Regions from separate parts of the Microtetraspora glauca genome, predicted to be linked through region 3. Evidence: riboswitches for the same ligand, from Rfam matches in the RefSeq annotation. Region 3 holds a riboswitch; each other region holds the start of a gene.
What was found. Region 3 has a riboswitch for cobalamin ahead of AB0I59_RS06285 (ABC transporter substrate-binding protein). Riboswitches for the same ligand answer to the same signal wherever they lie in the genome.

Region 1 (2,259 bases), on a different contig from region 3:
GGCCGCCAGCTGCTCCTCGGTGAGCCAGTCCTGGTCCTGACCGCCCGCCGCGATGAGCGCGTGGATCAGCGCGTCGCCGTCCTGCTCCGCCACACCGGGGAAGCCCGCTCCGAGGTCGTAGCCCGTCTCCTTCATGGCCGCGAGCAGCCGGACCACGCTGGCGGGGGTGTCGAGGCCGACCGCGTTGCCGATCCGCGAGTGCTTCGTCGGATAGGCGGACAGCATCACCGCGATCCGACGCTCCGGCGCCGGGACGTGCCGCAGCAGGCCGTGCCGTACCGCGATGCCGGCGACCCGCGCCGCACGCTCGGGATCGGCCGCGTAGACGGTCAGGCCGTCGCCGTCGACCTCCTTGAACGAGAACGGCACGGTGATGATCCGCCCGTCGAACTCCGGGATCGCCACCTGGGACGCGGCGTCGAGCGGGGACAGGCCGTCGTCGTCCTCGCGCCACGCGTCACGTCCCGTGGTCAGGCACAGGCCCTGCAGGATCGGCACGTCGAGCTCCGCGAGCGCGCCGACGTCCCACGCCGCGTCGTCGCCTCCGGCCGACGCGGTCGCCGGACGGGTGCCGCCCGCCGCGAGCACGGTGACGACCAGGGCGTCCACGCGCCGCAGGGTGGCCAGCAGCTCGGGCTCGGCGGTGCGCAGCGAACCGCAGTAGACGGGCACCGCCTGCCCGCCCGCGTCCTCGACGGCCCGGCACAGCGTCTCGACGAACGCGGTGTTCCCGGCGACATGGTGGGCGCGGTAGTAGAGCACGCCGATGACCGGTCCGTCCGCGCGCCGGGCGACACGCTCCAGGGGTCCCCACGTGGGCAGCGGCTCGGGCGGAGCGAAGCCGTTCCCGGTGAGCAGCACCGTGTCGGAGAGGAAGGCGTGCAGCTGGGCCAGGTTCGCCGGGCCGCCGTGCGCGAGGTACGCGTGCGCCTCGGCGCACACCCCGCCCGGCACCGTGGACAGCTCCATCAGCTCGGCGTCGGGCGCCTGCTCGCCGCCGAGCACCACGACCGGCCGGGGGCCGGCGAGCAGCGCGTCCAGCCCGTCCTCCCAGGCCCGGCGCCCGCCGAGGAGCCGTACGAGGACGAGGTCGGCGCCCTCCACCAGGGCGGGCAGGTCCGGGACCGTGAGCCTGGCCGGGTTGCCCAGCCGGTAGCCCGCCCCGCTCTCCCGGGCACTGAGCAGGTCGGTGTCGGAGGTCGACAGCAGGAGGATGCCAGGAGACGGCACAGAGCGCACGAGAAAGTCCTCCCTCGGGGTCCTCGCCCCGGGTCGTGGTCGTCACGACGGCAGGAGTCTCCTGGCTCCCGGATCGATGCTCACCCCGGCCTTCCCGTCCGTCGCCGGACAGTGGCCTTCGGTGGGGGTCGCTCCCCGGTTACAGTGGCGGGACCGCGCCGGTTTCACACCGGCTTCCTCCCTGTGCCGTCGCCTGGGATCACACTATGCCAGGCCGACATCCGCTGGGAAACGGGGCGTTACCATCCTCAGCGTGTTCATCGGTGACCTTTCCGGACGGTCGCGGTCCGACGCGTGCCCCGGAGCCCTTCAGGTGCACGCCGCCGCCGACGGCGGCCTGGCACGGATCCGCATCCCCGGCGGCGCGGTCACGGCGCACCAGCTCCGCGTGGTCGCCGCCGCCGCCCGCGAGCTCGGGTCCGGCGTGATCGAGCTGACCTCCCGGGCCAACCTCCAGGTGCGCGGCCTCCGGGAAGTCCGGGCCGGGGACCAGGGGCCTTCCGGGGCGCCGGACTTCGCCGCGCGGATGGCCGCGGCCGGCCTGCTGCCCTCGGCCACGCACGAGCGGGTGCGCAACATCGTGGCCTCGCCCCTGGCCGGTCGCGGACCGGAGAGCAGGCTCGACGTGCGCCCTCTGGTGGCCGAGCTGGACCGCGAGCTGTGCGCCCGGCCCATGCTCGCCGACCTGCCCGGACGGTTCCTGTTCGCCCTCGACGACGGGTCCGGCGACATGCCGGTCCTCGGCGCCGACGTCACGCTGCTGCCGGACGTGCCGGACGTGGCGTTGCTGCTCGCCGGTGCCGACCGCGGGTTGCGCGTGCCCGCCGGTTCCGCGGTCGCGGGCCTGCTCGCCGTCGCGGAGGCGTTCCTGGCCGAACGCGCGGAACAGGGGTCGGGCGCGTGGCGGCTCGCCGAGATCGCCGACGGTCCCGCCCGGGTCGCGGCCCGCGCCGCGAGCGCGGAGCCGCGTCTCCGCCTGTCCGCCTCCGCCGTACGGCCGGCGGGTGCGGCGGCGGCTCG
Region 2 (2,259 bases), on a different contig from region 3:
GAACGCCCCGGTGAGCGGCGGCGAGAAGACCGGGTTCGAACGCCTTGACCCCTTCGGTGAGCGCCCGTTCGATGTCGAGCGCGCCCACCAGCCGGTCCTCCGAGGCGCCGACGGGCAGTTCCACCAGCGCGGCCGGTCGTGCCCGCCACCCCTCGTCGACACCATGCGGCCCGTCGGGGCAGGACGGGTCGGGAGCGGAGGGGTCACAGGCGAACCGACATCCGGCGACTACCTCGACAGGCGGCAGCTGCGCGGCCAGCGCGCGGACGATGGTGGACTTGGCCGTTCCCTTCTCTCCACGCACCAGTACGCCGCCCACCCGAGGAGAGACCGCGTTGAGGATCAAGGCCAGCTTGAGATCGTCGAGCCCCACGACGGCGCTGAACGGATAGGCGGTGATCACAAAGATCCCTTCTGGATGGTCCTGTCCTCGCGCGCGGAGGCGGGCGGGTGGAAGTGCGGCAGGAGAGCGCGGCGGACTCGGGGATTTGTGGACGTACGGCCGGAGTGCTTGACACGGAGGCGGGGGCACCACCAGGCATCCACCGGACGCGCGCAGCCTGTGACGGGGGTCAGGACACGGGCCGGCGACGGGGGACGGCGGGTGGGGAGACCGTCGCGAGCCGTCGTCCCCGGACGGAGAAGGGACGGGGATGCGAGGTCGTCGGCTCGCTCATCGATGCCTCCTTGGGATGACGCGTCCCGCCAGATGAGGACGCGGCGGCCAAGTGACCTGGCTCCCGGAACTCGCGTTCCGGATACAGTGGCGCGACCGCACCGGCATCTCACCGGACTTCCCTCGGACCACCGCGAATCCTCGGGAACGTATCCCGCGGGGCTCGCGATCGTCAACTTCGCGGTGACCGGGTGGCGAGCGGCCTCGACCGGACCGGCAAGGGCTTCCAGCACCCGTGACGCTCCCCTGACCGAGCACACCGGCTCGTAGGGGCCGCTCCCACCGGTCGGCCCGTACCTGCGAGTTATAGGCAGATACCCCGCCTTGTCGCTAAATGGAGATCAGGCTTACGCTGAGTCCGCCTCGGCAAACGGGAAGTCCGGTGCGCGCCCCAGTCGGGACGCAAGTCCGGCGCGGCCCTCGCCACTGTGATCGGGAATCGTCTCACTCATCCGCGTACGCGGAAGCCACTGGGCGCCAGCCGCCTGGGAAGGCGAGCGAGATGTGCCAACCCGTCAGCCAGGAGACCGGCCAAGGCACGGAAACACCATCCACGAGGTGCTGGAAAGGTCGGGTTTCACCATGCACATCGCCGAGGGATTCCTCCCTCCCTTGCACGCGGCGGCCTGGACGGTCGCCGCCGCTCCCTTCGTCGTCCACGGTGTCGTTCGCCTCAATCGTCAGATCAAGGAGAACCCCGAGGCGAAGCTGCTCTTGGGGGCGTCGGGCGCCTTCTGCTTCGTCCTGTCCGCGCTGAAGATCCCCTCGGTCACCGGCAGTTGCTCGCACCCCACGGGCACCGGCCTGGGGGCCATCCTGTTCCGGCCGCCGGTGATGACCGTGCTGGGCACGATCACCCTGCTGTTCCAGGCGTTGCTGCTGGCCCACGGCGGGATCACCACGCTCGGGGCCAACGCGTTCTCCATGGCGATCGTCGGACCGTGGGCCGGTTACGGCGCGTACACGCTGGTCCGGCGCCTGGGCGGAGGGCTGCTCGGCGCGGTCTTCGCCGGGGCCTTCGTCGCCGACCTGGTGACGTACTGCGTGACGTCGGCCCAGCTGGCGCTCGCCTTCCCGGACCCGGCCGGCGGCTTCACCGGCGCTCTGACCAAGTTCGGCGCGATCTTCGCGGTGACCCAGATCCCGCTCGCCGTCAGCGAGGGGCTGCTCACCGTGCTCGTCGTGCGCCTGCTCCGCTCCACCAGCGCGGCCGAGCTGATCCGGCTCCGCGTCCTGAAGGAAGGCCAGGTGGCGTCGTGAAGCGCAACGTCCTCATCAACCTGCTCCTACTGGCCGCCGTCGCCGCGCTCGCCGTACTGCCGCTGGCGATCGGATCGGGTGAGGGGAAGGAGGAGCCGTTCACCGGCGCGGACACGCAGGCGGAGACGGCGATCACCGAGCTCGCGCCGGACTACGAGCCGTGGTTCTCCTCGCTGTACGAGCCTCCGTCGGGGGAGATCGAGTCCGCGCTGTTCGCGTTGCAGGCGGCGATCGGCGCCGGTTTCCTCGGTTACTACTTCGGCGTCGCGCGTACCCGCAACAAGCTGCGGCCCGCATCAGCGGGTCACACAGCGCCGGGCCGC
Region 3 (2,259 bases):
CGGTGACGACCGCGACCGCGACCACGAAGGTGAGATCGAACAGCAGCTCGAGCGGGCTCGAAACACGGTGCGGCTCATCGATGGCGCGCGCGCTCATCCGGACCCGGATCCGGATGGTGGTGCCGGCTGGTGGCAAGATCTCGCTCCTGTCGCTCCGCGACGTCCGGTCGTCTGAAAGACAGTGCGGCGTTCCGATCTGTGACAACGCGGCGCCGAGGTCGCAGCATATGGCTTGTCGTCGCGCTGTCAAAGACCACAAGGCTGTCCGGCCTGCAGCGTTGTCGTGTGCGGGATCGCCACGGCACGCAGGCCGAGCTCCGCGATCAGGTCGAGCCCCTCTTCCCGGTACGACTCGGCTCCCACCTGGGAGATGCCCGGTTGTCGGCGAGGTCGTCGGCGGTGGCGCGACCAGCCAGGCGCGGTAGCCGGAACCATCCGCACGAACCCGGTCCTTGGTGAGCTATGCGTCGTATGCGACCATGGTCGCGAAGGCGACGGCGGAACGAGGAAGCCGGTGTGAATCCGGCGCGGTCCCGCCACTGTGATCGGCGAGCGAACCCCGACGACGCCACTGCCCTTACGCGGGTGGGAAGGCCGGGGCGAGCTTCGACCCGAGAGCCAGGAGACTCACGCGGTCGCCTCCTCACAGAAATTGGGGCGGATCTCCCCAAGAGAGGACGGTGGCCGCCATGCCGTGTAACCGGCGTAAGGTCCTTCTCCCTGCCCGCGGTACGGTTACCGGCTTTCCAGTCGGCTGCTTCATGGCTGACGGTCGCGGAACCGGCCGCCGTGGCGGGACTCTCCTGGTGATCCGGCTCCTCGCCCGCCGCGTCGCGCTATCGAGGAATGGCGGTCGCGGCCCGTTCCCAGGAGACCATCGATGGGTATCCCCCGCCCGATCCACAGCGCGCTGCTCGCCGTCCTGCCCGCGATCCTGCTCACCGCCACCGCCTGCGGCGGAACCGAACCGTCCGCGTCCCCCGCGACGGCCGCCTCGGCGGCTGAGGGTCGCTGCGTCACCTCCTACGACGCGAACGCGGACTACTTCCCGGTCAAGCAGACCCTGACGCACGCCACCAACTTCACCCTCACGTACGCCAAGAACTACCAGGTCGTCACGGTCAAGGAGCCCGCACCCGGCGCCAAGCCGGAGACGTACGTGCTGGTGCGCTGCGGCACGCCCGCCCCCGAGCTGACCGGCGGCCTCGCCGGCGCGGTCACCGTCGAGACGCCCATCGAGTCGCTGTACTCCGCCTCCACCACGCACCTGCCGTTCATCACCGAACTGGGCGTGCTGGACCGGCTCAAGGCCGTGGCCTCCGCCGGATACATCACCTCCCCCGAGGTGCTGGAGCGGGTGAAGTCCGGCGCGGTCACCGAGTACGCCTCCGGACAGGAGATCGACACCGAGAAGGTCATCGGCGCGAGGCCCGACGTGCTCATGACGCAGGGCACCGAGGACAAGGCGTACGGTCCGCTGCGCCAGGCCGGGATCAAAGTGGTAGCCAACGCCGAGTGGCTGGAGTCCACCGCCCTCGGCCGGGCCGAGTGGATCAGGCTGATGGCCGCGCTCACCGGCACCGAGTCCACGGCGAACGAGGTGTTCGGCAAGATCGAGTCCGACTACACGTCGCTCACCGCCAAGGCGAAGGCGGCCACCCCGGTCGCCGTGCTGCCCGGCCAGATGTACCAGGGCCAGTGGTCGATGCCCAACGGCGGCAGCTACGTCGCCGGACTGATCAAGGACGCGGGCGGGACCTACCCGTGGGCGGACACCTCCGGCTCGGGCGGCACCACACTCGACCTGGAGGCGGTGCTGGCCAAGGCCAAGGACGCCAAGGTGTGGCTCGCCATCGTCAACGAGTGGAAGACCCTCGGCGATGTGAAGAAGTCCGACGCCCGCTACGCCACGTTCTCCGCGTACGGGACCGGTGAGGTGTGGTCGGCCAACAAGACCATGGGCCCGGGCGGCGGCAACGACTACTGGGAGCGCGGCGTCGCCCGTCCCGACCTGGTCCTGGGCGATCTGGTGGCCATCCTGCATCCCGACCTCGCGCCCGGCCACGCGTTCACCTTCTACCAGAAGATGACCAAGTGACCGCAGCGGCACTGACGACCGTCCCGGCGGCGGCTCGCCGCCGGACGGTGGTCCTCTCGATCATGGTGATCGCGGTGCCGGTCACGTTCGCGCTGGCCGTCACGCTCGGTTCCACCGCGATCCCCCTGTCCCGGGCGCTGCCCGCGCTGCTGCGCGACGGC

Region 1: it holds a riboswitch for cobalamin, as region 3 does, so the genes downstream of both, cobN (cobaltochelatase subunit CobN) here and AB0I59_RS06285 (ABC transporter substrate-binding protein) in region 3, are expected to answer to the same signal.
Region 2: it holds a riboswitch for cobalamin, as region 3 does, so the genes downstream of both, AB0I59_RS39030 (energy-coupling factor ABC transporter permease) here and AB0I59_RS06285 (ABC transporter substrate-binding protein) in region 3, are expected to answer to the same signal.

What each region holds. Positions count from the first base shown of each region.
Region 1 covers NZ_JBFALK010000033.1:18,688-20,946, forward strand. Annotated here, with positions in the region: gene cobN (cobaltochelatase subunit CobN) at 1-1,239, opposite strand, end outside; cobalamin riboswitch at 1,272-1,473, opposite strand; gene AB0I59_RS39070 (ferredoxin-like domain-containing protein) at 1,493-2,259, shown strand, end outside.
Region 2 covers NZ_JBFALK010000033.1:8,136-10,394, reverse strand. Annotated here, with positions in the region: gene AB0I59_RS39035 (putative cobaltochelatase) at 1-409, opposite strand, end outside; cobalamin riboswitch at 1,009-1,226, shown strand; gene AB0I59_RS39030 (energy-coupling factor ABC transporter permease) at 1,235-1,936, shown strand; gene AB0I59_RS39025 (energy-coupling factor ABC transporter substrate-binding protein) at 1,933-2,259, shown strand, end outside.
Region 3 covers NZ_JBFALK010000003.1:13,611-15,869, forward strand. Annotated here, with positions in the region: gene AB0I59_RS06280 (low temperature requirement protein A) at 1-136, opposite strand, end outside; cobalamin riboswitch at 461-651, shown strand; gene AB0I59_RS06285 (ABC transporter substrate-binding protein) at 881-2,098, shown strand; gene AB0I59_RS06290 (FecCD family ABC transporter permease) at 2,095-2,259, shown strand, end outside.